Linked DNA regions of Bremerella alba. The protein of the gene in region 2 interacts with the protein of the main gene of each other region in a pairwise test. Links are inferred from orthologs where the notes say so. Each region holds a gene or a part of one and is shown on either strand. Other genes may lie near its edges. The genes, in order: odhB and lpdA.

Region 1 (16,177 bases), on a different replicon or contig from region 2:
TTGTTTCCTTACGTTCCACCAGGTAGCCGGTGCGGCCGCCTTGGGTGGTGTCGACGTAAAGGAATGCCGTTTGATCGGCGACACGTTGGGCTTGTTGCATGTTGTGAGTCACGATGGCGATCGTGTACTTCTGCTTAAGCTCCTTCATCAGCTCTTCGATTTTGCGGGTTGCGATCGGGTCGAGTGCCGAACAGGGTTCGTCCATCAGAAGGACTTCCGGTTCCACAGCAATTGCCCGGGCAATACACAGACGCTGTTGCTGACCACCTGAAAGGGATAAGCCGCTTTGCTTGAGCTTATCTTTCACTTCGTCCCACAACGCGGCCCCACGCAGAGCATTCTCGACGACTTCGTCGTAGTTACCGCGGTAACCGTTGATGCGAAGCCCGTAGGTGATGTTCTTGTAGATACTCATCGCGAACGGATTGGGCTGCTGAAAGACCATTCCAATGTGGCGGCGAACGGCGACCGGATCGATGGTCTGACCATAAATATCTTGGCCACGAAAATGAACATGCCCTTCGAAGCGGAAACCTCGAATGAGGTCGTTCATGCGATTCAAGCAACGCAGGACGGTGCTCTTACCGCAGCCGGACGGACCGATGAAAGCGGTAATCTGTCCTTGCTTGATCGGAATACGCGTGTCTCGAACTGCTTTGAATGTACCGTAGTACAGTTCCTTCACATCGCAGTCGATGACCGTGTCGTCAGAAGCTTGGTTATCGATCATGTTGTTATCGATCCTATTTCGGCCGTTTATCGTGTCGGTCCGCTCGATGAGAGGCTTTTACCAATCAGATTCGTCACCAGCACCACCAGCACTAAAACTAATGAGGCTGACCAGGCCATTTCTTTCTGGTTGTCTACGAACGAAGAAGAAAAATTGTAAATGAGGACCGCCATCGAGGCAGTTGGCTCAGCAAGTTCAATCGACGTTGGTGACCAGTTGGACATGGACCAATAGTTACTAAACAGTGCGGTAAACAACAAAGGTGCCGTCTCACCCGCCGCACGGGCCACTGCCAGCATAACCCCCGTTATGATCCCCGGCAATGCAGTTGGCAATGTGACAAACCACAATGTCTGAGTTTGCGTAGCTCCCATTCCGATCGAAGCTTCCTTCATCCGGGAAGGAACCATACGAATTGCTTCTTCGGCGGTCAGGATTACTACAGGAAGCATCAGAATGGACAACGCTACCCCCCCTGCATAGGCGGAGAATCCTCCGGTAACCAAAACAACGGCACCATAGGCAAAAACACCGGCCAGGATGGAAGGAAATCCGCTCAAGACTTTGGCACAAAAGCGAACCACACTGGCCGTTCGGCTTTGCGCACCTAGTTCTGCCAGAAAAACCGATGCCATGATTCCAAACGGCACACTAATCAGCGCCGCCAGGACGACCATAATGATTGTCCCGATCAAGGCATTTCCGAACCCGCCCCCTTCCTCAAATGCCGTGGGAGGCAATTCATAAAAGTTGGATAGCGTCAGCTTGGATGCCCCTCGATAGAAGAGCATGAACACCACGGAAACAAGGGGCACCAAGGCAGCGAACGTAAGGACAGAGGTGAATAAGCTGAGAAACATGCTCAGCAAAGTTCGCGGTTTCCGGAGCGACCGTTCCAATTGACGGAGCTCAATTTCGCCCAATGGCGACGATTCATTTTCAGGAGATGCCATTAACGCATTCCTTTCAGGCCAGAGGTTGCCCGTTGCAAGATCAGTGCGCCCAATATATTCACGACCAATGTGATGGCCATCAGGACCATCCCGGCGTACATCAGGACGCCGACCTTCATTTCGTCGCTTCCCGCTTCCGAAAAGTTATTGGCCAGTAGTGCAGCCAACGTATTGGCAGGTGAAAAGATAGAAACATCGACGGTATTCATATTTCCCACGAGCATCGCCAGGGCCATCGTTTCACCCAATGCCCGACCGAACGCCAAAACGATACCACCAAAGATGCCACCGGAAGCAGTTGGCAGTACGACGGATAAAATAGTTTCCCAGCGCGTCGCCCCCAGACCGTAAGAGGCCTCACGCAGTTTTGGCGGAACGGCGACAAGCGCGTCACGGCTGATCGCGGAGATGGTCGGGAGAATCATAATCGCCAACACAAAAGACGCGGTAATCATACCGGGGCCTTGGTAGCGTGTACTAAAGAGGGGAAACCACCCCATATTTTCGTGAAGCCAATTGCATGGTTCACGCAGCATGGGCATCACCACAAAGATTCCCCACAGACCGTAAACCACGCTGGGAATCGCAGCGAGCAATTCCACCAGGTTTTTCAGGGCACCTTCAGACCAAGTCGGCAGCTTGCCCCAGAATCGATGAAATTGAATTCCAAACAGTCTTAAAATTTGAAATACGAAGTTGCCCAGGTAGCCTTCGCTGAGAAACACAGCCACGGCGATTCCGAAAAACGAGCCGATAAATAGGGCCAGAAGCGAGCTATAGAGTGTTCCCCAGATTTCAGGGAGGATTCCGTATTCGGACGTGTTCGGGTCCCAAGTACGGCCGGTGAGAAAGTCCGTCCCATACTCTTGAACGGCTGGGCTCGCCTTCCAGCTAATCTCGAAGACGATGTAAGCCATGACGATAATCGTCAGCCAGGCAAAAGACGAACAGGCAAATCGAAAAACTCGATCGATACCTCGCTCGACAGCCGTCGGAGGTCGAGAGATCGGCGACCTTGTTGGATGATCCATAGATGTCGCAGCATGTTGTTGGTTGAAAGAAACGGGCTTGGTGAGTTACTCACCAAGCCCGGGCAAATATTCTACTTTGCGGTGATGTTATCCAACGCGGCCGTAACCTTGCTGGTAACTGTCTCTGGAAGAGGAATATATCCGAGTTCCTCACTCGATTCTTGTCCTGTCGTCAGACAATATTTGATCATTTCCTTGAACGCTTCCATCTTCTTTGGGTCGTCGTACGTCTTGTAGGCAATGATCCAGGTATAAGTAACGATCGGCCACGAATCCTCCCCTTCCGGGTCCGGTAGAAACGCGATCAACGAAGGTGGAAACTCAACGGCTGAGAGAGCAGCTTGAGCCGATTCAATCGTCGGCTTGATGAACTTGCCGGACTTGTTTTCCAGCGAAGCCATTGAGAGGCCCGTCTTTTCGGCAAAGCCATATTCGACGTAGCCCAGCGAACCGGGCGTCTGATTTAGCGAAGTGGTGACCCCTTCGTTACCCTTGCTCTTGGTACCAACGGGCCAGTTTGGGGCCTTATTAACGCCAACATCACTGTTGAACTTCTCGCTGATCGCGGCCAAGTGCTTGGTGAAGACGTAGGTCGTACCGCTAGAGTCCGATCGAACAATGACGTTAATATCTTGGTCAGGCAGTTCCACGCCTTCGTTGGTGGCGGCGATCTTAGGATCGTTCCACTTCGTGATTTCTTTGAGGAAGATACCAGCATACGCTTCTCGTGAAAGCTTCAATTCGTCAACACCTTCTAAGTTGTAGGCGATCACGATTGCACCAGCGGTCATCGGAAGTAACTGAACGCCGCGTTCGACCTTGGCCATTTCCTCTTCACTCATCGCAGAATCGCTGGCACCGAAATCGACAGTACCATCGATTACGGAACTTACACCAGAACCACTGCCCACCGATTGATAATCGATTTGAACGTCGTCGTGTTCGTTGGAATAGGACTTGAACCATGCTCCATATAAAAGAGCTGGGAAGCTTGCCCCGGCCCCCTGAAGCTTAACTGCGTCGGGATTGCTCCCACCGCTACAGCCCACCGTGGCAACCATCATGGCAGCCAGTGCGACATACGAGCCCAAGATTGATAGAGTGTTTGGCATACTTGGTCGTTTCCCCACTAAAGGATTACCAGGATGTTATTCAAGATCGTGATAAGAGACTTGCCGAGCCCTTGCAATTCACCCCCATTGGCGGGGAGACTTTTAACTCGACATGCCTCCGGCGAATTGCTTTTTTGAGCCCCTCAGTTTTTTTAAGAGAGATCCCCAAAGCATCCGCAAATTCACCCGTCAGACACAAAATCTAAGTGGTGTACTCAAGCATCACAACCCGCTACGAGAGATGCTCGCAAAATCTTAACATTGACCTTAACATTTAAGGCCTTTAAGTGATATCGCCGGTCGAATTCTGCACTGCTAACCCCTTGTCTTGAGCAGGGTCCTTGCAATCATCAGCCACTACCTTGATTTTCGTTTGTTGGTTTTCGTCCCTTCATCTTTACAAACTGCCCAGCGAGATTGCAGGAAAAAGCTTGGCATTGAACTTGCTCTTTTTACTACCGATTACCTATTTCGAAGTAAAAGGAGGGACCATAAGTGAATACGGCACAGATTCAACGTCCGGTAGTACTGGTAACTGGAAGCGGGGGACTTATCGGGTCGCGAATTGTTCCGGAACTGCGGAAGTCATACACGGTTGTGGGCATGGATTTGCATCCTCCTGAGCAGAAAGCGGCGGACGTCGATCATTGGATTCAAGTCGACTTGATCGAAGATGAGAGCGTTGCCGAGGCATTATCCGAACTTCGAGCTAATCATGGCGATCATTTGGCCAGTGTTGTTCATTTAGCGGCCTATTACGACTTTAGCGGGAAAGAAAGTCCTCTCTACGATGAGCTTACAATCCAAGGAACACGGCGGTTAATCCAAAATTTGCACCCCATGCATGTCGAGCAATTCCAGTTCACCAGCAGCTTGCTTGTGATGAAGTCGGTCGCGGTGGGGCAGTGCTTGACGGAGCAATCCCCCACCGCGGCGGAATGGGCCTATCCTCAGTCGAAATTGGCCACCGAGAAACTGCTACGTGAGGAACATGGCGACATTCCGGTTCTCATCCTCAGAATCGCAGGCGTTTACGATGATGCGGGGCATTCGTTGCCTATCTCGAATCAGATCCAGCGCATTTATGAAAAACAGATGGAGAGCTATTTTTTTCCTGGGGACGAAAACTGCGGCCAATCATTTATCCACTTGGATGACCTCACCCAGAGCATCGTGGCTGCCGTAGATCGACGTAATCAGCTACCAAACTTCAAGACTTTGCTGATCGGCGAAGAAGATGTCATGAGCTACGAACAGCTGCAGGACGCCATTGGCCAGCACCTCCATGGCAAAGATTGGCCCACCATACGAATTCCTGCCACGATGGCCAAAGCAGGCGCTTGGATCAAGCAAAAAATGGCCTCGTGTGAAGAGGAAGAACCCTTCATTAAACCTTGGATGGTCGATCTGGCCGATCAGAATTACCCAATTAATGCGACCGAAGCAAAACAATGCCTAGGATGGACGCCCAACCATTCTCTTCGCGAAACATTGCCAAGAATTTTGGAGCGGCTCAAGGAAAATCCGATTGAATTCTATCAGGTCAACCACTTGGGTTCGTTGGAACCAAGTGAGCCCAAGGGGATGAACTCATGAACTCCCCTCTTCCCAATACCGTGATACAAGGTTCAATGGATCACGCCCCCGTAAGTCCGTGGTCTTATAATCCGTCGGCCTGGTCCCAACGGGTTCCCGTTTGTGTATTGGCATTTCTGGCCGCGTTAATTGCTTCGCACTTAGCCGCATTTCAATGGGGATTGATCAGTTACGTCTGGGACCCTGTATTTGGTGAGCAAAGTGCCAAGGTGATCGGCTCAGAGATCGCCAAGAAAATGGATCGTTGGGTAGGCGTACCCGATGCGGCACTGGGTGCGATTGCGTATCTGGGAGATGCCATCTTTGGCTTGGCCGGTTCTACGCGACGCTGGTACGAGCGTCCTTGGATTGTCATCTTGTTTGGCATCGATGTCATTCCTCTGGGCGTTGTCAGCGTCATTCTTGTCATGCTGCAGACATTCGTCCTTGGACAGTGGTGCTTTCTCTGCCTGGTTACGGCGGCAATTTCACTGGGGCTGATCTACCTGGCATATGATGAAGTCTATTCCTCGCTTCTTTTCCTTTGGAAAGTGTGGCGACGCAGCCGACGCGTTGGCACCTTGTGGATGGCCCTTTGTGGTTATCCGACCGAGGAAAGTGGCCGAGTTATCGAAGAAATGACATTGCCGTTAGCTGAAAGAAATGGTGAATAACAATGTGGGCCCGAGTCGTTGAATTCATGCTTGGCTGCTGGTTACTGTGCAGCCCATTTATCTTCCGAGCGAATGACCGAGCAGGCGTCGATTCGCTGGTCGATTTTGGATTGGGCGGGTTGGTCATCCTGCTTGCCACATTGGCATTTTGGGAACCAACTCGTTATGCCCACTTGGTAACACTTGTAGGATCGCTATTTATGATCCTGGTCCCTCGGTTTACCCTATCTCCCGAGATCCCCCCAGCGGGGCAGAATTTTATGATGGTCGGACTACTACTGTTGATGTTTGCGATGGTGCCTAATCAGGCATTTACGACACCGAGAGCGTGGCAAAGCAGTCTGGAGAGATGATTACCGCGTGATAGGTCGTTAAGCGATCAATGCCCACCCAGTCTTAAGACCTTAGTTCATAAAGAAAGCCATCCGCAATGGATGGCCGATCGGGGTTCTAGAAGCTGAACTAGCTGGCGGCTACTGCTTTAAGAAACGTGTTCATATTGATTGTGTTGAGCAGGAGCCCCACTTGTTTCATTTCGGCCAATTGCTTGCGACGAGCCCGCTCTTTAGTACTCCAAGAGCGTCGTACTTCGCGACATGCTTCGGCGAGCGAGCGATTGGTAAGACGTTGTTCTTCGGTCGATGGCGATTCAGGGCAGACTAGCGAGCTCATATGTCTAAACTCCGTTTTGAAGAAAGCGATGTGGTTTTCCCAGAGAATTGCAATTGCCGTACCAATTGGACGTAATTATCTCAGAAATTGCTCGCCAATCTGGTTAAAGGCATGACCTTTGCGGCTCGTTAGATAATGAAATAAGCGTGATTCTCACGTATTATTCCGCTAAAATTCGGTAGGAGGGTAATCCATGTCCAGACACTGCATCGTCGCGATTTACGACGACTTTACGGCAGCTCAAGAGGCCGTCAACAAGCTCGATGAGAGCAAGTTTCCTTCGGAGCAAGTCTCGTTGGTGGCAAACAGCGTTCATCAAGATCTTTCGTCGACCAACAACCTCCAATATGGGGACGAGTCGGATAAAGACGCCGTTCTCGGCGCTGGCGTGGGTGGTTTGCTAGGTTTCTTTATGGCAGCCCCACTTCTGACGATCCCAGGCTTTGGACTGATGTTGATTGCAGGCCCAATTACCGTGGGGCTCACCGGTGCAATCGTGGGTGGGTTTCTGGGTTCCATGATCGGCTGGGGGGTCCACGAAGACCACGTCTCCCAGTACGAGGATGAAGTGCGTCAGGGGGCTTTCCTCGTCGTTGCCAATGGTGATCCGTTCGAGGTCGACTTTGCGAAACAACTGCTTGATCAAACGGATGCGAGATCTATCGTATCGCACGTTCGAGAAAGTGCTGATAGCGTCGAGCCGTGATGCTATAGCGCATTAAAAAAGCCGGTGAATATCACCGGCTCCTTAAATCTCTTTACATCGTGCGATCAGGCTTCAATCAGCATTCGCGATGGTTCCTCGATTGCATCTTTGATGCGTCGTAGGAAAGTGACTGCCTCGCGACCATCCACAATCCGGTGATCGTAAGTTAACGCCAAGTACATCATTGGGCGAATCACAACCTGACCATTCACGGCCACCGGGCGTTCTTCAATCGCATGCATACCGAGCACACCACTTTGAGGTGGATTGACGATCGGTGTCGAGAGCATCGATCCGTACACACCACCATTGCTGATAGTGAAGGTACCGCCCGATAGCTCTTGCGGCTTCAACTGGTTGCTTTTGGCACGACCTGCGAATTCTTGGATCGACTGTTCGATCTCAGCAAAGCTCATTCGTTCCGCGAACTTAAGCACTGGAACCACCAAGCCCTTACCCGATCCAACGGCGATACCGATATGGAAGTAATTGCGATAGACGATATTAGTCTCGTCGCGAATTTCGGCATTCAGTTCCGGGTGCGCTTTCAAGGCGTCGATCAACGCTTTGGTGAAGAACGACATGAAGCCGAGCTTGACGCCGTAGCGTTTCTGGAAAGACTCGCCATGACGTTTTCGCAAATCCATCACGTACGACATATCAACCTGGTTGAATGTCGTCAGCAGAGCTGCTTTCTGCTGGGCTTCGACCAGCTTTGTAGCGATACGGCGACGAATGAGGCTCATCGGAATGACCTCTTCCATCTCCGACTCATTTCGATTACCAACATCGGAACTGGGGCGGCTGGAGATCGAGTTAACGTATTTCTCGACGTCCTCGCGGCGAACAGTCTTGCCCGCTGGCGAAACGTCCGAAGCCGAGAGGCCGTGTTTCAGCAGTTCTCGACGTCCTGACGGTGTCGCTTGGCTATCTTCATCGCTCGACGAGGACTTCGCGTTACCGTCTTTTGGAGAATCTGTCGGGGCTTCGGCCTTTGGCTGCGCGGCTTTCTTTTCTTTCTTGGCCGACTTTGCAGCTGGTTTGCCGGAACCTTTTTCAAAGAGCGCGATCACTTCGCCAACCGAAACGATCTCGCCCTCTTGTTTCAAAATCTTCTGGAGCGTGCAATCGGCCGGAGCAGCGAGATCCATGGAAGCCTTATCGGTTTCCAATTCGACAACGTCTTCGTCTTCTGAAACGTTGTCCCCTTCGCTCTTCAGCCACTTTAGGATCTGCACTTCCTGAATCGACTCGCCCGATTCAGGTACTTTCAATTCGATGGTCATCTTCCGCAGCTGTCCTTTCTAGGTATCGTTAAAGGCTCGTTCGAGTAGTTGTTGCTGCTCGAATTCATGAGCCGCTTTGGATCCGGTTGCCGGGCTGGAAGATGTTTCCCGGGCGATGACCGAAAGAGGGAATCGCTCGAACATACGATGCCCGTATCGTAGTTTCCAGTAAGGCCACACGCCCATATTGTCAGGTTCTTCCTGGACCCAATACAAGGGGACGCCGTCTTCATATTGATCGAGGACAGCCTGAACCGTGTGATTCTTCAGCGGATAAGGTTGCTCAACGCGAATAATCGCTACATCGTGACGTTGATGTTCTTCGCGATAGTGAGCCAGATCGTAGTAGACCTTGCCGCTACACATAATCACTCGCGACGTCTTTTCGGGGTTCTCGCGGTTGTCTTTGATGATCCGCTCGAACTTGTTGCTGGCCAGTTCCTCAAGCGAAGATACGGCCGCCGGATGACGCAATAGACTCTTAGGGGTAAACAAGATTAACGGCTTCTTCCACGATCGCTTCATTTGTCGGCGAAGAACGTGGAAGTACTGGGCTGGCGTAGTCGGAATGGCAACTTGAATGTTATCTTCCGCGGCCAACCATAGAAAACGTTCCAAGCGGGCACTTGAGTGCTCTGGCCCCTGGCCTTCGTAGCCGTGCGGCAACAGTAGCACGAGACCACTCAAACGACGCCACTTGTCTTCCGCACTGGCCATGAACTGGTCGATGATAACCTGGGCGGCATTACTAAAGTCGCCGAACTGTGCTTCCCAGGCCACCAGGGCCGTGGGATAGTCCAAGCTATACCCGAAGTCGAAGCCCAATACGCCAGCTTCGCTGAGCGGGCTGTTGACGATCTCGACGGGGGCCTGCTTGGGCGACAGATTCGAGAAGATGTTGTGTTCGTGGCCGTCGTTGGTATCGTGCAACACCGAATGGCGTTGATTAAATGTACCACGCTGACAGTCCTGGCCGGAAAGCCGAATGCGATGCCCTTCCATCGAAAGAGTCGCAAATGCCAAAGCTTCCGCAGAAGACCAGTCCAACAAACGTTCGCCGTTGGCCATCTCTTTGCGTTGTTCAGCGATCCGGCTTAGCTTGCGGTTGCGGTGAAAGTCCTCCGGCACAGTAGCCAACATCCGTAGAATCTCAGCCGAGCGATCGACCGGAATCTGCGTCTCGGGGCACTCGTCGGCTGGATCATGCTCTGGGTCTTCCGCCGTGGGCTCTAGGCCGCCGTCGAATTCTTCCCAGACACCTTCAGGACGACGCAAGGAACGTTCCTTCATCTCTTGGGCGATGTCATATTCGCCCTTGAGGAACTCCTGGTACTTGTCCGACATCTCGTTGGCTTCTTCGACCGAAATCCGATCTTGCTCAACCAGTCGATCAAGGTAGCTTTCACGAATGGGCGCTTGCTTGTCGATCGCCTTGTACATCATCGGCTGGGTGAAGCTAGGTTCGTCCGCTTCGTTATGACCAAGACGTCGGTAGCAAACCAAGTCGATAATGACATCACGCTGGAACTTCTCACGGAAGTCCATCGCCATCGAAACCACATCAGCCACGGCTTCGGGGTCGTCGGCATTGACGTGGAAAATGGGAATCTGCAGCATGCAAGCGATGTCGGTACAGTACCGTGTGCTGCGCGATTGATCGACGGAAGTCGTGAAGCCGATCTGATTATTGACAATAATATGGACCGTTCCACCGACCTTGTAACCATCTAACTGGCTCAAGTTAAGCGTTTCCTGGACGATCCCTTCGCCGATAAAGGCCGCGTCGCCGTGAATCAGCACGGCCATCCCTTTGCGGCGATTGATATCCCCGGTTCGGTCTTGTTTCGCTCGCAGACGTCCCAGCACCACCGTGTTGATAAACTCTAAGTGGCTCGGATTGAACGAGAGAGACAGATGGACTTCAGCTCCGGAAGTCGTCACTTTATCGACGCTATTGCCCAGGTGATATTTGACGTCGCCACCACCAATGAACTGGTGGAAATCGACATCGTTGAACTGAGCAAACAGTTCTCGCGGGGGTTGCCCGATGATGTTCGTGAGCACGTTCAAGCGGCCCCGGTGGGGCATCCCCAGCACCACTTCCCGAACGTTGTTGGAAGCCGCTCGGTCCACCAACAAGTCGAGCATCGGAATGAGCATTTCCGAGCCAAACAGCGAGAACGTCTTGGCCCCGACGTACTTTTTACGAACGAATTCCTCGAAAACGGTCGCTTCGGTCAGACGCTGCAAGATTAACTTCTGAACGGTGTTGGGCAGCTCTTTGATGTGCGATTGCCGCTCGATGCGATCAATCAGCCACTGCTGGACGTTCAGTTCGTCGATGTGAGTGAACTGATAACCGATGTGATTGCAATACAGGCCATCCAACCGCTGAACGAGTTCTCGCAACGGAATCTGGTCGATTTGCTCTCCGCACGTATAGTAGACTCGTTCATCGAGATCCGACTTCGTCAGACCGAATGATTCGAGGGAAAGAGGCGTTCGTACCTGCTTATTAAGCTTGAGCGGATCGAGCTGGGCGTTGTAGTGCCCACGCGTGCGATAGCCGGTTACCAGCTGGTCGGCGCGATATTGCACCTTTTGGAGCTTGATGTTGCCTCCGACTCCACTAACCGGGCCTCCGGAATCTCCCCCGGATTCGCGGAAAATGCTGCGAGGCTGAAACGAAGGTGCACGGCCTCCCAACTCATTGGCAGATATTCCATTCTCTGCCGCCTGCTTGTCGAAGAAGTCCCGCCAGTTTTCGGGGACACCGTTCGGGTCGTCCTGATACTTTGACAGCAATTGCTCGACATAACTAGCGTTGTAGCACGCTAGGTCGAGCTCTTCTGCCGACTCCGCTTGGGACTGCCTTGGGGAACTATCTGAGATCATTTTTCGCGATGCCTCTTGAACTTCTAGTTTTACGCGATTCTTCCACGGAGCATAGGTAGCCTAAGGTCTGCACACCCTGACAATTCAAAGATTTTCGCATCTTTTAGGATTCGAAAATGCTTATATCGAACCATGCCTGTTCCTGCCGGTTTCGGGACATGCAAAAGCTTGGCTTGAGCTGAAAGGTCCTGCCAGAAGTTGCCATGGAGGGATTCATCTTGGGGTACCCCGCATCCTTTATCGGGGAGCCTGACCGCTATGTGATGAAAGGAGGGACCTAATTAGTATTCGAGAATGCGAAATCCATCTATTAGGATTTCTGCCGCAATAAAAACGCATTAGCGTACAACGTGCCAACCTAATCGTCTATTTCAAATTTACCGGTTGGGTAAATTTTGCTCAAAATGAAGATTGCGATGGCTATTTTATGTACCTTGAAAGGCAACTCACAGGAGTTTTTCGACCAGTTCGATGGGAAGTCGAAAGCACTACACCACTTGTTTCGGCTTATCGTCGTAAACTGTATCGCAATTCTAACACCTTGCAACGAGAGTCAACGCTGGATGCATACTCTTAAAAGAGCAAAGTGTTGACCGGACTGACACGGTCGTAGCTGGGGTTAAATCTAGTCCTGTCGTACGGAAAGCGGGAAGTCTTGGATTTAATGTTTTTTACTTGCCGAATTTGAGGCAATGGACTAAAAACAAGAGAATATCGCGGGATAGTCGATGCGAATCGCGTTCCACCCATTTGAAGTAATATAACAAGCGTAATGACGATGGCCAAGAAGACTGCACGAACTGCTGTCCGCATGAAAGATGTCGCTGAAGTGGCAGGCGTTTCGCGCATGGCCGCTTCGGCTGTGCTGATGGGGACCGGCAACGGACGAATTCGTGTTTCGGAAGAAACCGCCGAAGTCATCCGAAAAGCAGCCGTAGATTTGGGGTATCGACCCAATATCGCTGCTCAGCAGTTGGCCGGCAAAAAAAGCAACGTGGTCGCACTGGTCGTTCGGGAAACTCGTAACTTCTTAACGCAAAAAGTCACAGCCGAACTGCAACGCGAAGCGGAAGAGCTAGGGCTTCGCCTGCTATCGGTGGGGTCGTACCCCAAACTAGACGGGCTGAAACGGGTCGTTCAAGACCTCGACGCCGGTTGGGTCGACGGCGTCATGTACCTCGCCTACGAAAATGAAGAGCAGTGGGACGAAGTTGGTAAGCTATTCGAGTCTCGGCAAAACGTGCTTACGGTCCTCGAGAATCCTGGGGGGAAAGGAACTTGCCGCGTGATTAGCGATGTGCGTAGCGGCGCCATGGAAACGATCGATCACCTAGTCTCAACAGGCCGTAAGAAGGTCGCTCTGCTCACGGAGCAACGCAAATCGCCATCGATTCTCGATCGGATCGTTGGTTATCGAGAGGCACTTGCCAAGCATGACAAGGAACTATGCGAAGACCAGATTGTCGTCGATACGCAGGGGTGGCTGGTCAACGATCCGACGACCTATCCTCGATTCGACAAGATTTGTCGTCACTTAGTCGAAGACATCGGCGCGGATGCGATTCTATGTGATACCGACTTCAATTCGGTCGCTGTATGCCGGTCATTACGTCGTCTTGACCTTTCTGTCCCTGATAAGGTAGCTGTCATCGGTTGGCATGACCTTCAATTTTCCTCGTTGCTTGATCCACCTTTGACCACAGTTGCTCACGATTTGCCTGCCCTGCTCAAGGCGGCCGTGAGTGTTATTCAATCGGAAAGCGATGAAAAGCCATCTGAGATCCTCGTTCCGACCAAGCTAAGAATTCGCCATACTTCCTGACGTCAACGCTTCAAGTTGTTGGACACTTGGTTAATCGGTGGAAACGGCAGCAGCTTCTCGCCAGAGGAGGAAGTAAGTTCCGTGGTCGCTAGTGCCTGTTTCAAGCTTCTTCCAACCGCGGCGACGATAAAATTGGATCGCTCGATGGTTGGTTGCCAGGCACTTGAGTTTCCAGGGGAACGACAACCACGGGGCAAGTGATTCAAGCAATTGGGTACCAACCCCCTGCCCTTGATAGTCAGGATCCACAAACAAACAGTGGATAAAAGATTCTGGCTCCCAAACGGAAACTGCTCCGATCAGTTGGTCTGATTCTGAGACCGCCACAAATACGCGTTCCCCCTCACTTGTCTTCGCAAAGTCTGACTCTTTGTCTGAACCTGGGGGAAGCCAGTCTGCGCTACGGACGAAACGCTCGAATAGCGTTTGTAGTTTGTTCAAATCTGATGGCTGGGACGGGCGAATGGTGACCATACCTTCCCAGAGACCGAAGCTTCTGACTAGGTTCGGTCGTCCTTCGTCAAGATTTGGAACTAAGCCTTCTTAGTCGCAAAGCAATTGGTTATGTCCTCCAGAATCAGGTAAAGGCACGGCACCAATACCAGAATGATGCCGGTCGCAAAGAGGATCCCGAAGCCCAGCGAGATGGCCATAGGTATGATGTATTGCGCCTGCAGGGAAGTCTCGAAAATTAGTGGCACAAGGCCGCCGAACGTAGTCGCCGTCGTGAGCATAATGGGGCGAAACCGCCTAAGACCAGCCTGGGAAATCGCATCGAAAGCAGAACCGTCTCCTCGGTAGCGATTCGCGTAGTCAATCATGATCAGAGAGTCATTGATCACCACGCCGGATAACGCGATCACTCCCATCAGGCTCACAAGCGAGATGTCGTAGCCCAGCAAAATGTGCCCGACAATTGCTCCCACGATACCAAACGGGATCGCCACCAGAACGATCAGCGGCTGCAAGTAGCCGCGGAAAGCGATCGCTAACAAAGCATAGATCACCCCTAACGCGAGCCCAAACGATCCCCATAACGAGGCCGTTGCCCGCCGCATTTCAGCGTCGCTTCCCTCAAAGGTCCATGTCAGGCCGGGGTAGTCTTCCCGCAGGTTGGGAAGTTCCTCATTTTTCAACGCAGTAATTACCTGGGTAATCGCCCGCTTTGGCTCAATATCCATCGAAACATTGATCACGCGACGACCATCACGGCGGTTAATCGAAGTGAATGCCTGGTTTCGCTCGACGTCCGCTACGTCTAAGAGAGGAACCTCGGCACCCCTGGGCGTTCTTATGACTAAGTCTTCCAGGTGATGAACATCCTCGCGCTGATGTTCGGGAAGTTTTACGCGAACTTCGATCTCGTTGGTCCCCCGCAAGAGACGCAGCGCGAGCGAACCAAAGAAGGCTCCACGAAGTTGATCACCGAGTTCCTCGTCGGTCAAACCCAATGCTCGTCCTTCAGGCCGAAGCTTAAAGTCAAACTGCGATTTACCCTTGTTGTAGTTGTCGCTTACATCGCGTGCATTGGAGAACTTTTCGGCACGTGCGACAAATGCCTCGGACGCTTTGCCCAAGACCTCTACATCGCTGTGGCTGAGGTCGACGCTCACATCCTGGCGGTGACCACCGGGGCCACTTTCAGCTTCAAAGGTTACCTGCGACACGCCGGGCAAATCGCCGATGGCGTCGCGCCACAGCTCTATCACTTCATCGGCGGTCATATCGCGTTCATCGGGTGGCTTCATGACAATTTCGACATCGATGAAACTCTGGCCCCGCACGTTTGTCTTGATGCCTTCGGCAACCTCGTGGAGGTTATGCTCTTCGAACATCCGAGTACTAGCTTTGGTGACAATTTCCGCGATTTCAGCGGCCTGATCTTGAGTCGTTCCGACCGGCATGCGAATGCCGGCCTCGATCTCATCGGCAGAGACCGCCGGCATCAAGATCATTCCCATATGAGCACTTGTAGCGTAGCCGCCAACTACCAGGAAAAGTCCGATCGCAACGCTCGCGGTGACATACCGAAACCGCAAACAAATGTTCAGAATCGGACCGTAGATCATCTCGACAAATCGCTGAAATCCACGCAAAAAGGACTGTTGGCAGCCGTGTAGCCAGGCACCCAGTCCCCCCTTCTTTCGGCCTGCCGCGCGAGCGTGTGCCAAGTGGGCAGGCAGAATAAACAGCGATTCGAATAGAGACAGAGTAAGGACGACAATCACCACTACGGGCAACGGTCCCCAGAACTTGCCTGTTTCCCCTGGGATAAACATCAGCGGAACAAACGCCACGATGTTGGTCAAAATACTGAAGATCACTGGCCCCGAAACTTCGCGGGTACCCATGATCGCTGCTGTTAGGTAGTTGCTCTCTTCTTGTCGCTTTTCGTAGACGTTTTCGCCTACCACCACGGCATCATCCACCACGATGCCCAGTACCACCAAGAAACCGAATAGCGAGATCATGTTGATACTGACGTCCACCGCCGGCAGGAAAAGAATTCCACCGATGAAGGACACGACCATTCCCATCATCACCCAAAACGCCAGACGAACTTCCAGGAATAAGGCCAAAATGACCAGCACGATCACAACCGCTAGGACGGCGTTCTCCATCACAAGATAAAGGCGGCGTCGGAATTCCTCGGCATTGTTTCGATCGATCCGCCACTGGACGCCCGGTGGCAGAACGCTTTCAAACGCCTTCATCGACTCT
Region 2 (16,057 bases):
TGGTAATTCAAACAAGCCGGTGTATGCCCGTGATCCAGCGTATATTCGTGCACCATCCGGTCAATCGCTTCGGTGGTGATGCCTGCTTTGACATGCGGGCGTACGAAATCCATCAGTTGCGCGTTGAACTGACAGGCAACTCGCATCGCGTCGCGTTCGGAATCAACTAGTTGAAGATGACGTCGTCCGTGAAGCATAAAGGATTCAGGGGTTTGTGGAGGGGGCTGAGAATATTTCCGAACCAGCAGTCTACCAAGGTAATCGTCTTGGCAACATGGATTTCTCGCGAATTCCTGGCACAGATTTCATCTCTGGGTTCCATTTAGCGCGAACGTTCCGGAGAACCAAGGGGGTCCTTGAATTGTCAGTTTTCGCGAGGGCCATTAGAATCGTTACCTTCGCGAGACTGCGGGAAAGCCCTATGTATCAACATTTTGCGGCGAACCCTGCCCCAACGACCCAACTTGCAAGCAGACCAAGCTGCGGCATGACCGCAATTTAGACGACTGGACAACACCCATGCCTCGCTACAATCCGGCCCAGATCGAACCCAAATGGCAAAAGTACTGGGACGAGAATCAAACTTTTCGCACACCTGAAGTCCCGCAAGGCGAAAAGCTTTATGTCTTGGATATGTTCCCTTATCCAAGTGGTGCTGGCTTGCACGTGGGGCATCCAGAAGGGTACACGGCGACCGATATTGTCTGCCGCTTTGCCCGCATGCAAGGCAAAAGCGTCTTACACCCGATGGGCTTCGACTCGTTCGGCCTTCCGGCAGAAGAGTATGCGATCAAGCACAACGTGCATCCTCGCGAGACCACGGAAAAGAACATCGGCGAGTTTGTCCGCCAATTGAAGATGCTCGGCTTTAGCTACGATTGGCAGCGTCAAGTCGCTACGACCGACGTCGAGTATTTCCGCTGGACGCAGTGGATTTTCCTTCTTCTTTTCGACACATGGTACGACCAAGATGCCGGCAAAGGCCGGCCTATCGCCGAGCTTCCCATTCCCGACGATGTCCAATCCGCCGGTGAAGAGGCCGTACGCGAGTACCAGGACGAGCATCGATTGGCCTTCGTCAGCGAGGCCCCGGTCAACTGGTGCCCCAAGTTGGGCACTGTATTGGCGAACGAAGAGGTGATCGACGGTAAGAGCGAACGTGGCGGATATCCGGTAGAGCGTTTGCCTCTTCGCCAGTGGATGCTCCGCATTACCGCCTATGCCGAGCGGTTAGAGAGCGATCTCGAGTCCCTCGATTGGTCCGATAGCATTAAGCAGCTTCAAAGAAACTGGATTGGCCGCAGCGTCGGCGCAGAAGTCGATTTCTTTCTCGGCACCGACCTGGAGTACACCCCCTGGGAAATCGAGCGGAAGAAACTCGGTTATCCCCGCAAGCCGGGCAGCGATGTGCTTCGCGTCTACACAACACGCCCCGACACGCTTTTCGGGGCAACCTATATGGTGATTGCTCCGGAACATCCGCTTGTCGACCAATTGACCACCACCGACCAAGCCGCAGCCGTTAAGAAATACTGCCAGACCGCCGCTTTCAAGTCTGACTTGGAACGCACCGAATTGGCCAAAGAGAAGACCGGCGTTTTCTCTGGCTCGCATGCTATCAACCCGGTTACGGGACAGCCTGTGCCGATCTGGATCGCCGATTATGTATTGGCCAGCTATGGAACGGGCGCGATCATGGCCGTTCCTGCCCACGACGATCGCGACTTCGAGTTCGCTCAGAAGTTCGATATTCCGGTGATTGCCGTGGTCGATCCGGGCGACAAGTCCGACATCGATCGCGATGCGGTCTTGGCCGGAACCGCCTGTGCGACCTTCGATGGCGTGGCCATCAATTCGGGTAAATACGACGGCATGAAGACCGGCGAGATGAAGGCGCAGATCGCTCTCGATCTCGAACAAAACGGTCTTGGCCGCGAAGCAACCAATTTCAAGCTTCGCGATTGGCTCTTCAGTCGCCAGCGTTTCTGGGGCGAGCCCTTCCCAATCCTCAAAGAACTCGACGCCAACGGCGAGCCCAACGGCAAGATTCGCGCCGTCCCGGTCGACCAGCTTCCGGTCGACTTGCCGCAGATCGAAGATTACAAACCGATCGGGCGACCGGAACCGCCACTCGAAAAAGCCGACCCGTCGTGGCTTTATCCAGTGATCGACGGCGTGAAGTACAAACGCGAAACGAACACCATGCCCCAATGGGCTGGCTCGTGCTGGTATTACCTTCGTTTCATCGACCCGAAGAACGACGAGATCTTTGTCGACCCCGAAAAAGAAAAGGCCTGGATGCCGGTCGACCTTTACATTGGAGGTGCCGAACACGCCGTGCTGCACCTCTTGTATGCCCGCTTCTGGCACAAGGTGCTTTTCGATCGCGGGTACATCTCGACGCCTGAACCGTTTCAAAAGCTCGTCAACCAAGGGATGATTTTGGGCGAGATCGAGTATATGGGCTTTCAGACGGAAGACGGCACCTGGGTCGGTAGCAACCTCGTCAAGAAGCAGGAAGACGGTTCGCTCGCCGATGCGAAGGGTGCCCCGATCAAGTCCGTTGCGCTGACTGAAGCCGATGTCCTTAAGAAAGGGGATGGCTTCGTGCTTGCTGCCGATCACAGCATTCGGATCGACTCGCGGGCGCATAAGATGTCGAAGAGCCGCGGAAATGTCGTAAACCCTGATCATGTCGTTCAAGATTTTGGCGCCGATAGTCTTCGGCTTTACGAAATGTTCATGGGTCCACTCGAAGCGACCAAGCCGTGGGCGATGGATGGCGTGAAGGGGGTTCGCGGATTCCTCGACCGAGCGTGGCGAATGCTCATCGATCACAACGCGGAAGAGTTGGTGCTCAACGCGGCCATTGAAGATGTCGAGCCCACCGAAGAGCAGAAGAAAATGCTCCACCGTACGCTCAAGAGCGTCACGAACGACCTGACCAACCTCAGCTTCAATACGTCGATTGCCCGCTTGATGGAGTTCACGAACTTTTTCACCAAGGAATCGACACGGCCGAAACAAGCCATGGAGTGGTTCACGTTGATGCTTTCGCCCTTGGCTCCTCACTTGGCGGAAGAATTTTGGCAATTATTGGGGCACAGCAACACTTTGGCCTACGAGCCCTGGCCACAGTTTGTCGAGTCGTACACCAAGGACAACGAGATCGAAGTGCCCGTGCAAATTATGGGCAAAGTTCGCGGCCGTATTACGGTTCCAGCCGACATTAAGAAGGACGATCTCGAAGCTCTCGCGAAATCGGATGTTCGCGTGCAAGAGTTTCTAGAAGGAAAACAAATCGTAAAAACGATTGTCGTTCCGGGTCGTCTCGTAAATTTCGTTGTGAAATGAACTTAGCTCCGCTGGCTGCGGTTGACGCGGCGCAACTTACGACGGATGCTTACAAGCAATGATTCGCTTCCGTTAGACTATGCCTAACAGAGAAGCCGGACCGAATATGGCAATTTGGTAAACCAATTGGAATCAGGAAAAAGCCTGTTCCTTAAGGAAGATTCGCATCTATGACGCACGCTTGGCACGACGTGACCCCCGGTGAAGACATCCCAAGGGAATTCTGTGCGGTCATCGAGATCCCCACTGGGTCCAGCATCAAGTATGAACTGGACAAAGATACGGGACTATTGCGAATGGACCGTATGCTCTATTCGGCCGTTCATTATCCGGCCAACTACGGCTTCGTCCCTCAAACACTCGCCGAAGACGACGACCCGCTCGACGTGTTGGTCCTTTGCCAGGAACCGGTGGCCCCGCTGACGCTGATCACCGCTCGCGCGGTCGGCCTGATGACGATGGTCGATAGCGGCAAGCTCGATCATAAGATTATCGCCGTCGCAGTGACCGACCCGGAATTCTCTTCCTACAATGAAGCGATTGATCTGCCGAATCATCGTCGAAACATGTTGCGACGCTTCTTCCAAGACTACAAGATGTTGGAAGGGAAGTCGGTTGAGGTCGACGAAATTCTGCCTTCTGAAATGGCTCTGCCGATCATCAACGAAGCCCTGGAACGCTATAGCGCGCAGCGTCGACGCGGATTTTATCGAAAGTAGGCGTCGTATCCGTTGCGGCGCAATAATTGCGTAAAGTTGCGCGAATATTGCGTGGCCCGGTACGCATTGGCTTGCGTAGTGGCAACCTTGCCCGTTATCGTTCGAACGCCACCAACTGAAATATCACCCAATGCTTTTCTTTCTTGGAGAGAAGGTGACCCATGCGTAATGTCATCAGCTTAGTACTAGGCGGAGGCCGAGGTACACGGCTTTACCCCCTGACTAAATACCGCTCGAAACCAGCCGTTCCGCTGGCGGGCAAATACCGCTTGATTGATATCCCCCTCTCCAACTGCCTGAACAGCCAGATGAACCGCATCTACGTGCTGACGCAGTTCATGTCGGTGAGTTTGCACCGCCATATCCGCCAGACGTATCGCTTCGATCACTTTAGCGGTGGTTTTGTTGAATTACTGGCCGCTCAGCAAACGGCCGGCGAAGGCTCCGACTGGTACCAAGGCACCGCCGATGCGGTCCGTAAAAACCTGCGTTATATCCAGCAGCACGGTATCGACTACGTCATGATCCTTTCCGGCGATCAGTTGTACCGGATGGACTACCGCGAAATGCTCGACTCGCATATCGAGTCGGGCGCCGACGTTTCTATCGCAGGCCTGCCGGTTCACTCGAAGGACGCCAGCGGATTGGGCATCATGAAGATCGACGAGTCAGGCCGCGTCAACGGCTTCGTCGAAAAGCCCCAGACCCCCGAAGAATTGGCCCACGTGCGAACCGACCCAGCTTGGATCGACGCCCGCGGGATTCAATCGAATGGTCGTGACTGTTTGGCGAGCATGGGCAACTATCTCTTTAACCGCGACACCCTGGTCGAGCTGCTGGAAAAGACCGACTACCAGGACTTCGGTAAAGAGATCTTCCCTGCTGCGATTCGAGCGAAAAAAGTGCAGATGCACATGTTCGATAGCTACTGGGAAGACATCGGAACGATCAAAGCGTTCTATGAATCGAATCTCGCCACGTTGGCTCCGAAGCCACCGTTTGAGTTCATCGAAGAAGAAGCCCCGATCTTCACCAGGGCTCGCTTCCTGCCGCCGACAATGGTCATGGAAGGCAGTTTCAGCAACAGCATGATTGCCGACGGCTGCCAGATCGGCAAAGGCTGTACCATCAAGAACAGCGTGATCGGCCTGCGTAGCGTGATCGAAGAAAACGTCACCATCGAAGACTCGGTGCTGATGGGCTGCGACTACTACGCAACGCGAACGGAAACCGAAGCCCACGAATCGTCCGGTCGACCTCGTATGAAGATCGGATCAGGCAGCGTCATCAAGGGAGCGATCGTCGACAAAAATTGCCACATCGGTAATAACGTCCGCGTCGATAACTGCGATAACCTGCCGGACAAAGAATACCCAGAAGGGGTCACCATCGTCGACGGCATCCCCGTCGTCGAAAAAGGTGCCTGCCTGCCCGATGGCTGGAAGCTGACCTAAGTCAAGCGTCCACCTAGCCAACCTACGCTTCCCTCTCCCTTCGCTGGGAGAGGGCTAGGGTGAAGGACTTTTCGTTTTCCTATCTTCTTTCCACGACGAATCTACCGTCGTGCGGTTTATTCCAATCGCACCCAATGTCGCTAACGGAAAAGCCACATAATTCGCGACTTCAAACCAAATCGGATACGGCAGCATCCACTGGTTAAACCCCACCGCAATCAATAGCAGCAAAGCGACCATTAGGGACGCAATCAGATCGCCAATCTTCTGGGCGATCCACACGCTACCAAACACGGCCATCGCCCACATGGGCAAGACCGCGGCCAAAACCCAGGCCGGATATTTCTCGACGTGGGCGCAAACCTCGTCTTCCGTTCCGCCAAAGTCTGCAGGAAACGGATGAACCACCGCGCTGAATAATTCGACAGCAATCACTAATAGAAATGCGACCACTAGGCCAATGAAGACTGCCAGTATGGCGCGAATAACCACCAAGGCTTACTCTCCGACTATGAAGCTATAGGTTTCTTAATATCCATCCCAATGCTGCTGGATTCTGCCCATCCCCATAATCCCCTCATACCTTTTCGCTTCGGACGAAAAGAATCCGTCTGCAGAAGTCGGAGCACCTCTTGAGCCAGGATCGTGCGAACTCTTAGCTTATCATTCTCAGTCTCTATCAGCTGAGAAATGATGTGTAACCCAAGCTTCTGAGAGCGTTCGCAATTGCTTTGAAGAAGCCCTAGCAATTGCTCGTCGGTCGGACTGCATTCCGCGATAACGCTGGCCGCGTCCTGCGGCCACAATTTGTGCTCGTTGAATGCCTGAACAAAGCTGGGAACCAATGCGGTCCCTTCGTCGGGCGACAGTGTTTTAAGAAACATCGGGTCTTCGATGATCTGCTGAACAAGCTGACTGGCGTTCATAAGACAATCGAGTCCGGCACACCGGCTTTCGTGTGTTGAATCACTGTTCACGGTCCGTCGTTACACGTTGTCTAGCAATACCTGATAGCCATGGAATTCGTTTTTCCAGTCACCGTATACGCCGGACAGCCCGCACTCGACGCACTTGCAACCGAGGTAGAACCAGCGAACGTCTTCGCTATCATCACTAAGAGAGACAGCAGCCATGATGCGAAACTTTGTTCCATCGCACGTACAGAGCACATCAAAGATCTCTTCGACCTTGGCGATATGTTGGTCACTGTCCCCAATGCCATGTTCTTCGTCGCAAGTAACGCAAATTCGAGCGGCAACGCCTTCCTCTTCGTTCATCAAAAGCTCGAACACATCGCCGCTGCACGAATTGCAGACGGCCGTCGCGAAATGAGTAGCAACGTACTCATTAGCTTCGCTGTACTCGACGATCTGTGCTTTCAACGTTTCCATAACGATCATGAACTTTCTTAAATCGCGTTAGATGCACCCAATGCGATTTTCGGTTCGCACTCTACGTGACGTTATCGTAACCTACCGGAGCGTGTTTTACGGAAGCGAGACCGATTTCAAGCGGATTCGACGCTGCTTGGCGAGGACCTCATCGACCTCGCCAAAGGTAATCTTCGAGGCCAGTTCGTCGATGTCGCCATCGTAAGGGAACATGATGACACGTTGGTTGATCTCGGGATCAAGCCAATTGACATAAGCCTGAGCCAAACTCCACGGCCTGATGATTTCCCGAACCTGCTTGGCCTGGTCCGAGGTAATTGTCTTGAATTCCAGGCGGACCAATTTGTCCTTACCGTATTGCTGCTCCAACCTCTCAATCGCTTCCTGGGCAGGATCTCGTCTTGCAGATCCCATATTTGGCATTCCAGGGGACCCAAAGCGAGGGCCACGAGGCCCCGCAGTTGGCTCTCTCGGTGGATTCGCTGAATCAAGCCCGGTAGGCGGTTGAAAACGCGGACCGAATTGCGAACCTGGCTCTGGCATCTGAGGCATTCTAGGGCGACGAATATCGGGCATGCCACCAAAGGGAAGCCCGCCTACTAAACGCCCTCGCGATCCCGAAGACTTCGAATCATCCCGCCTTTTAAGGACACTTTCGTCGTACGACATGACCACAACGTTCTCGCCGGCAATCTCTTGGACTTTCAGCGTGTAACCGGAGGTCACCATGCTGTGGAAATCTTCGCCCTCATCGGACGGTTTCCATATAATTTTCATGAGCTTAGTGCTCATCTCTTCGCAACGGTTATTATATTTCAGGGCCTTCCATTTTTCGATTTCTGGTCCGTATCGCTCATCGATGAACATCACAACATACCGGCGATCAGGCATTCGATACTTGTAAGCCTGATGTCGCTGCACGAACGTATCCAACTCTTCGGGCGTGAAGCAGTGGAACATCGGCCCAACCTTACCCTGGGAATCGGCGTGGGGACGTTCGCCGTTGATGGTTTCCCAGTTCCCCCTGATCTCGTTCGACAAGCCCAGGTTCACCTTAGCCGTTGAATTCGCAATGAAAGGGAGTCCACTCGTAGCGAGACCCTCCAGCGGAAAGTGATTCGAATCATGAATCTCTTGCACATCGGACTTGTACTTCTCGATAGCCGGATCAACCACGTTACCATGAAAGGCTGGGATGTTGGCGAGATCTTGCGAGAACTCACGGATGTTTTGATACAGCCTCTTGATCTCGTCTACCTTATTCTTGATTTGATCAGGAGGCATCGGAACACTTAGAACCTGCTTTGCTTTAGCGTAATCGGCTAAGGCAAATTCATACAACAGTTGGGGAAGTTGCTGCGGATTCTGGACATGGGCGTATTTGATTGCTTGCTGGCGATCGACTTCTTCCCTTCGCGTGTCCGACCGAGTATTGGCCGCGCCCAAAGCCCCACCCAGGTAGCTGTGGGATTGATGATACTGCTGGGCAGCATACGCAACACGAGCATTACTGGTGTACTTCGCCAATTTCTGTCCGGCAGCTTTGGCCCTACCTTCTACGCTATCAAGCTGCTGCCTGACTTCTCGCTTTAGTTTTTCCTGCATGTCCTTGGGCAGCGGTGGAATGTTGCGGACTCCATGGGTTAATGACTCCATTTCCTGAGTCAGGCCTCTGACCGTTTCGTCGAATTGCTTTAAGTCCTCTTCGCTTTGAATCGCTTCGATCGCTGTAAGGAACTGAAGCATGTTGTCAAATTGTTTTTCTGTTACGTCAAAATGCTGCTTGTAGCTGTCCTCTTTACTAAACTGCTGCTGGGCGGCGTTCATCTGAAAGGGCCGGTCGGAACCGCCGGAAGCAAATGAAATCACCGTGACAACTAAGATGACCACCACCAGCACGCCGACGCCACCCAACACTAGCGGTATCACGGGGAACGATCCGGAGGAACTGCTTCTCTTTTTCGGGGGCAGCGATCCCAACGCCGGCGACGCAGCGGCTGACGATGACGTGAAATCGCCAAACAGATCGTCCCCTAATGGGTCGCTGGCTGGACTCGACGCCGCAAACGGATCGAGGGCCGGCACCGCGTCACTTTCAATTTCCGCAACAAACTTTTCGCTGCACTTTTTACAGGTGACCCGCCGGCCGGCAAGTTTCTCATCGGCGACCGGATAACGGGTACTGCAGTTGGGACAGGTAATGTGAAGCTTAGCCATGGCCACCAATACACTAGATATCGAATTATTTTGATTGGATTATAACCACCAGTCAGAGACCACTCCACTGCATCCCTTCAGGTGGCACTCGATCGGGCCACATTGCCCTTCAATCGCCACAAAAAAACCCCCTCGCATTTTGCCAACGCGAGGGGGCATGTTCGTTCAACGTTGAGTCAGCTCGGCACACTAAGGAGCCATCAGCAACTTGCTGGGATTCTCGAGAAGCGACTTCACGTCGTTCAGGAACCGTTGAGCCGTCGCTCCATCGACCAGGCGGTGATCGTAAGACAAGCTCAGCGGCATCATCAGGCGAGCCACGATCTGATCTTTCACCACAACCGGCATCTTCCGCGAGCGGCCAACCAACAGGATGGCGACTTCCGGGACGTTGATGATCGGCGTGCTGTAAGTGCCGCCGATCGCGCCCAGGTTACTGATCGTGAAAGTGCCGCCTTGCAGGGTCGACATCTCGAAACTGTTGCCGCGAATGTCGGCAGCCGTCTGCTGAAGGGTGCGTGCGATATCCGGAATCGACATCCGATCGGTGTTCTTCATGTTGGGCACCATCAGACCACGATCAGAATCGACAGCGATGCCGACGTTCACGTAGTCTTTGTAGATGACCTGTTCCTGTTCCATGTCGATCGAGGCGTTCAATTCCGGGTGCTCACGCAGCCCTACGGCGATGGCCTTGATCAGAAACGGCATGGTGGTCAGCTTGACGCCCGCTTCGGCGTAGTCGTCCTTGCTTTGCTGACGCAGCTCTTCGAGGGCCGTGATGTCGGCGTCGTCGAAGTTGGTGACCCGTGGTGCGGTGGTCCAGCTCTTGCTCATCTGAGCGGCGGTCACCTTGCGGATCTTCTTCATCTTCTCGATGCGAACCGGACCGTACTTGTCCTCGTGCGCCTCGCCGGAAAGCGATGGCAACGAACCAGTCGCGGCCGGAGCCGAAGTCGCACCTGCCTGAGTAGCCGAACCGCCACCCTGATTCAGATCGCGAACGGTTCGCAGAACGTCGTCTCGTTCGATGCGACCGTTGGGGCCAGAGCCTTGGACGTTTCGCAAATCAACACCCACTTCGCGGGCAAAGCGACGCACAGCCGGACCGGCCGGTACACTTTCGTCGGTGCTCGAAGCATCGGCAACGGGCGCCGGTGGTGGCGTGGTCAGCCGTGGTGGCGTCGCCGGGGCAGGAGCCGCCTTCTGAGGTGCAGGAGCCTGCTTCGGTTCTGGCTTGGCCGGAGTCGGCTCAGGAGCTTCTTCCTTGACGGCTGGCTCTTCCGGAGCTTTCTCTTCCTGCGGTGGTTCAGCGGCAGGTGGAGGGGACGCGTTATTGGAACCAGCCCCGTCCAAAGTCACGATCGGCGCATGAACCGCAATGGTATCGCCGGTCTTGACGTGGACCTTTTCGATCTTGCCACCCTCGGTGCTGGGAACATCGACGGTTGCCTTGTCGGTTTCGATCTCGATCAGGGTTTGTCCCTTTTCGACCGTGTCGCCCACCGAAACGTGAACGACAAGCACGTCTCCCGATTCAATCCCATCGCCCAGATCAGGCAGTTGTACGTCTATTGCCATGGTGAATAACCTTGCTAGGAATGCGTATTTTTAGTCGCATGGAAAAGCGTTCGTCGGCCGGGGGTCTGTCCGACCGACGCTGCTACCAATGTGCCGTTAGGCAAAATACGGATTTGGCTTTTCCGCGTCGTAATTTAAATCCTTGATGGCCTGAGCGACTTCAGTTCGCTCGATCTTGCCGGTACGAGCCAACTCGTAAAGCGTGGCAATGACCACCGACTCGGCGTCGACCTCGAAGTGACGTCGCAGAGCTTCGCGAGTTTCGCTGCGGCCCATCCCATCGGTTCCCAAAGCAACCATGTTGCCAGGCAAGTAAGGACGGATCTGTTCAGCCCAAGCCCGAACGTTGTCCGACGCCGAGATGAAAGGCCCTTCGACCCCATCCATGATCGTCTCAAGGTACGATTTCTTCGGCGTTTCGGTCGGATGGAACATGTTCCAGCGTTCGATTGCCTGAGCATCGCGGCGCAGTTCGGTGTAACTGGTGGCGGCCCATACATCGCTGGCGATGTTGTACTTTTCGGCCAGCATCTGTGCCGCGTCGAGCACACAGCGGGTGATCGTTCCGCTACCCATCAGCTGAACCTTGGCACGCGGCTTTTCGGCTTCGTGCGATTTCAGCTTGTAGATTCCGCGAATGATCCCTTCCTCGGCACCTTCGGGCATCTCTGGCATCGCGTAGTTTTCGTTTCCTACGGTGATGTAATAGATGGCCGTTTCGCCTTGCTCGTACAGCTTGGACATCCCATCCAGCGTGAGAACAGCCGTTTCGTAGGCATAGCAAACGTCGTACGAACGAACCGTGGGGAAGGCGATCGCATTGAGATGGCTGTGGCCATCCTGGTGCTGCAGACCTTCGCCGTTTAGAGTGGTTCGCCCTGCCGTACCGCCGATCATGAAACCCTTGGCACGCGTGTCAGCCGCACACCAGATCAGGTCACCGATCCGCTGGAAGCCGAACATGCTGTAGTAAATGAAGAACGGAATCATGTTGATGCCGTGCTGCGAATAGGCGTTGCCAGCCGCGATGAACGACGACATCGAACCCGCTTCGGTAATCCCTTCTTCCAGGATCTGACCGTCTTTGGCTTCCTTGTAGTACATCAGCTGATCGGAGTCGACCGGCTCGTACAACTGGCCAGAGTGGGCATAGATACCGACCTGGCGGAACATGCCTTCCATACCGAAGGTACGCGACTCGTCGGGCACGATTGGCACGATGTTCTGGCCGATGTTCTTGTCCTTGCACAGCTTGGAAAGCAGGCGAACAAAGCCCATCGTGGTCGACATTTCTTTTCCCTTGCTGCCACCGAGGAATTCTTTGTATTCCTCCATGGTCGGGATTGGCGATGTCGGATGATTGGTCGGGCGAGAAGGAACCGGTCCGCCCAGTTCTTCGCGTCGCTTCTTCAGATAACGCATTTCAGCGCTATCTTCCGGCGGACGATAGAACGGAGCTTTCACGACTTCTTCGTCCGAGATCGGAATGCTGAAGCGTGTGCGGAACTCGCGTAGCTCTTCTTCGTTGAGCTTCTTCTGGTTGTGGGTGACGTTGCGACCTTCGCCCGCTTCGCCCAAACCGTAGCCTTTGATCGTCTTGGCAATGACGACGGTCGGCTTGCCTTTGCATTCGGTAGCCGCTTTGTAAGCTGCGTAAACCTTTTCTGGATCGTGACCACCGCGAGTCAGCTTTTGCAGCTTTTCATCGGAGTAGTTCTTCACCAGTTCCAGCAGTTCGGGATACTTGCCGAAGAAGTGTTTACGAATGTATTCGCCTGATTCGACGACGTACTTCTGGTACTGACCGTCGACGACTTCTTCCATTCGCTTGACCAGCAGGCCGGTCTTGTCGGCTTTGAGCAGCGGATCCCATTCGGCTCCCCAGACCACCTTAATGACGTTCCAACCAGCACCACGGAAGACAGCTTCCAGTTCCTGGATGATCTTGCCGTTACCGCGGACAGGACCATCGAGACGCTGCAGGTTGCAGTTGATGACCCAGGTCAGGTTGTCGAGCTGTTCACGCGAAGCCAGGCTGATCGCACCCAGTGTTTCGGGTTCGTCGCATTCGCCGTCGCCGAGAAACGCCCAGACGCGTGTCTTGCTGGTGTCTTTCAGACCGCGGTCTTGCAAGTAGCGATTGAAGCGAGCCTGGTAGATCGAGCAGATCGGCCCCAAGCCCATCGAAACGGTGGGGAATTCCCAGAAGTCTTCCATCAGCCATGGATGCGGATAGGACGACAGTCCCATTTCCGGCTGCAGTTCACGGCGGAAGTTCTCCAGGTTCTTTTCAGTCAATCGACCTTCAAGAAACGCTCGCGAGTACATCCCCGGCGAGGCATGCCCTTGAAAATAAACCTGGTCCCCTTCATAGCCGCTTCCGCGACCGCGAAGGAAGTGATTGTAAGCGACCTCCACCAGCGTAGCGCTCGAAGCGAACGTGCTGATGTGACCACCGAGCCCCTCGAAGTTTTTGTTGGCCCGCGTGACCATCGCCATCGCGTTCCAGCGAATGATGCTCTTGATGCGGCGTTCAAATTCTCGGTTGCCTGGGTAGGCCGGCTGTTCCGAGGAGTGAATCGTATTGATGTACGGCGTATTGGCAGCAAACGGCACATCGACGCCGCGTGCGTGGGCACGATTTTCTAGTGCCGAAAGTAGAAAGCGAACCCGGTCATCGCCTTTTCCTTCCAGAACGTAGTCGAGCGAGTCGAGCCATTCTTGCGTTTCAGCCGGGTCCACGTCTGCCGAAAAGGTCGACGGGTTGTTCCGCATCAAATTCTCTTCAGCAGGCATTATTTTGGCGTTCGCCATGCAACTTCCCTTTTTACAGTCCGTTGCTTTGCGCCAGGGAAAATTCTCTTCCGCCGCGACTTCATTGCGCGACGTTGTCTGGCGAAGCAACCCTCGATTAACTTATCTCAAAGATCAATCTCGGCTTAGGCCCGAGGCGGGCTTCGAGTCTGAATTCTACCGCGCTGACCGTATTTGTCAGCGAGTGGTAGGCGAACCCTCTCCGTCTTCTGCAAGTAGCAGAATCGGCACAAGCCCAATTAAAACCACAAGTTATTTAGTGGCAAGACCTTACGACTTCTTCTTGGGTTTGTAAATTTCGGTGGCAGTCCCGAAAAATACCTCCCCAGCATTCATAACCGTCTCACTTAGGGTCGGATGCGGGTGGATAGTCGAGGTCAGGTCAAAGACTTCGGCTCGCATTTCCAGAGCCAAAACGGCTTCGGAAATCATCTCTCCGGCACCTGGTCCGACAATCCCGCAGCCCAAAACACGCTGTGTTTCAGGGTCAACGATCCACTTGGTCAAGCCATCGGTGCGGCCCAATGCCTGGGCACGTCCACTAGCCGCCCAAGGGTACATGGCCACATCGACCTTTTTGCCCATCGCCTTGGCCTCGCCTTCCATCAGCCCTGCCCAGGCAATTTCGGGGTCGGTGAAGATCACGGCCGGAATGGCTGCAGGCTCGAAGGAGACCGGATGACCCAAAATGGCCTCGGCGGCGGTACGCCCTTCGTGGGTCGCCTTGTGGGCGAGCATCGGATCGCCGGTCACGTCGCCAATTGCCCAGATCTTCGGATCGGCTGTACGCAACTGTTTATCGACGCCAATGAAACCACGCTTGTCGACGACGCACTGCGTGTTTTCCAGACCAATTCCCTTGGTATTCGGCCAGCGACCGATCGAAACCAAGACGCGGTCGTACTTGAATGTTCCGAACTTGTTCGGGCCCTCGAACGCGACTTCAACCTTACCGTCGCGATCGCCCAGCGATCCGACCTTGGTATTGGTGAAAATGCGTCCCTCGAACAGTCCTTCCAGCTTTTTGGCCAGCGGCTTGACCAGATTACGGTCGGCACCCGGCAGAAGCCCGTCCGTCAGTTCCACGACACTGACCTTCGTACCCAGATGAGCATAGACGGAGCCCATTTCCAGGCCGATATAGCCACCACCGATGACCAGCATGGTTTCGGGAATATCTTGCAGGTCCAACGCACCGGTCGAGTCCATTACCCGTGGCGAGTCAATCTGGAATGCCGGCGGCATAGCAGCCACCGAACCGGTCGCGATGATCGCGTGATCGAAGGTTAGCTTGCCGCCTTCGGGAATGGAGGGGTCGTCCCCTTCCAATTCAAGCGTACTCGAATCGACAAAGCTGGCTTTGGCCTTGATGACGGTCACGTTTCGCTTTTTGGCAAGTTGACCGAGCCCTGTCGACAGGGATTTGATCACCCCTTCTTTGCGAGCACGGAGCTTGTCGAGTTCGATCTGAGGTTCACTGTAGGTGACACCCCAGTCTTTGTTCAGTTCGTGGACTTCGTCGATGACGCGTGCGACGTGCAGCAGCGCTTTGGATGGTATGCATCCACGCAGCAAACACGTCCCCCCCAGACGCGAGTCTTTTTCAATGAGGGTGACTTCCATTCCTTCGTCGGCAGCCAAGAATGCTGCTGCGTAGCCCCCGGGACCACCACCGATGACCGCCAATTGGGTATGAGCCATGATGTCTCTCTAGCAATTACTAAGGCAAAGTTGAGTTACTTACTTGAGATGCTGTAGTGGGGAGATGCGTCTCAAGTTCGACTGGTAACAGTGGGACATTGAACCAAAAAAAAAGGGACTCCGCGACGGGCTGTCGTGCCGGAATCCCTCTGAAATCTACGAATTGCTGCGAATTGCCGAAAAATTGATTTCGGAAATTAACGCGACATGAATTCGACCACCATGTTCACGTCCACTGGCAGGCTGATATCTTCCGGGCCTGGAACGGCGTCGTAGGTTACCGAAAGTGTTTCTGGCTCAGTTGTCAGAAACGCGGCCGGTTCGCCCGAAGATTCGCCATGAACGCTGCGATAAAGGATCTGCAGCTTTTCACGATTGCGGACGCTCACCACGTCGCCAGGACGCATCTGGTAGGACGGCTTGTCGACCTTCTGCCCGTTAACCAGGAAGTGACCGTGAACGATCCCCTGGCGAGCCTGGCAGCGTGTGAGTGCCAAACCGGCACGACGAACGATGTTATCCAGGCGGCGTTCGCACAACGACAACAGGTTTTCACCCGTGTTGCCCTTGCTGTGCTTGGCGTGGGCAAAATAGCGACGGAGCTGCTTTTCGCCGACACCGTAATAATGCTTGATCTTTTGCTTTTCCATCAAAGCAGCACCGTAGTTGGACGGGCGCTTCGGACGGGTGTGCATGCCGGGGGGGTTAGGCCGACGGTCAGCCGCACGCATAGCGCCGCGACTTTCGTAAATCATGGCACCGAGACGACGGTTGATTTTGGCCTTGGGACCTGTGTAATGGCCCATGTGCGATTCACTCCTAAAAT

Evidence for each region.
Region 1: the proteins of lpdA (region 2) and odhB interact in binary tests that used the Escherichia coli proteins (3 or more experiments, as listed by UniProt). The link is inferred for Bremerella alba from one-to-one orthologs.

Annotation. Positions count from the first base shown.
Region 1 is NZ_JABRWO010000006.1:321,919-338,095, forward strand. Bases 6,630-9,583 are described here. They hold odhB (2-oxoglutarate dehydrogenase complex dihydrolipoyllysine-residue succinyltransferase), read right to left. Parts: upstream 8,740-9,583; coding sequence 7,519-8,739; downstream 6,630-7,518. Other genes in these bases: HOV93_RS12450 (hypothetical protein), read right to left, coding at 6,630-6,747; HOV93_RS12455 (general stress protein), read left to right, coding at 6,941-7,453; HOV93_RS12465 (2-oxoglutarate dehydrogenase E1 component), read right to left, coding at 8,758-9,583. Also shown: phosphate ABC transporter ATP-binding protein PstB, read right to left, coding at 1-730; phosphate ABC transporter permease PstA, read right to left, coding at 757-1,683; phosphate ABC transporter permease subunit PstC, read right to left, coding at 1,683-2,714; phosphate ABC transporter substrate-binding protein PstS, read right to left, coding at 2,786-3,826; HOV93_RS12440 (NAD-dependent epimerase/dehydratase family protein), read left to right, coding at 4,322-5,422; HOV93_RS12445 (vitamin K epoxide reductase family protein), read left to right, coding at 5,419-6,075; HOV93_RS26705 (SPW repeat domain-containing protein), read left to right, coding at 6,078-6,428; more of HOV93_RS12450, read right to left, coding at 6,538-6,629; more of HOV93_RS12465, read right to left, coding at 9,584-11,634; HOV93_RS12470 (LacI family DNA-binding transcriptional regulator), read left to right, coding at 12,413-13,456; HOV93_RS12475 (GNAT family N-acetyltransferase), read right to left, coding at 13,487-13,930; HOV93_RS12480 (efflux RND transporter permease subunit), read right to left, coding at 13,990-16,177. UniProt on the Escherichia coli protein: E2 component of the 2-oxoglutarate dehydrogenase (OGDH) complex which catalyzes the second step in the conversion of 2-oxoglutarate to succinyl-CoA and CO(2).
Region 2 is NZ_JABRWO010000002.1:202,839-218,895, forward strand. The notes cover bases 13,017-15,850. They hold lpdA (dihydrolipoyl dehydrogenase), read right to left. Parts: upstream 15,232-15,850; coding sequence 13,801-15,231; downstream 13,017-13,800. Other genes in these bases: aceE (pyruvate dehydrogenase (acetyl-transferring), homodimeric type), read right to left, coding at 13,017-13,512; rpsD (30S ribosomal protein S4), read right to left, coding at 15,429-15,850. Also shown: map (type I methionyl aminopeptidase), read right to left, coding at 1-197; leuS (leucine--tRNA ligase), read left to right, coding at 520-3,354; HOV93_RS04025 (inorganic diphosphatase), read left to right, coding at 3,525-4,073; HOV93_RS04030 (glucose-1-phosphate adenylyltransferase), read left to right, coding at 4,235-5,527; HOV93_RS04035 (hypothetical protein), read right to left, coding at 5,582-6,019; HOV93_RS04040 (hypothetical protein), read right to left, coding at 6,037-6,453; HOV93_RS04045 (hypothetical protein), read right to left, coding at 6,514-6,927; HOV93_RS04050 (zinc-ribbon domain-containing protein), read right to left, coding at 7,015-9,135; HOV93_RS04055 (2-oxo acid dehydrogenase subunit E2), read right to left, coding at 9,325-10,716; more of aceE, read right to left, coding at 10,813-13,016; more of rpsD, read right to left, coding at 15,851-16,037. UniProt on the Escherichia coli protein: Lipoamide dehydrogenase is a component of the glycine cleavage system as well as of the alpha-ketoacid dehydrogenase complexes.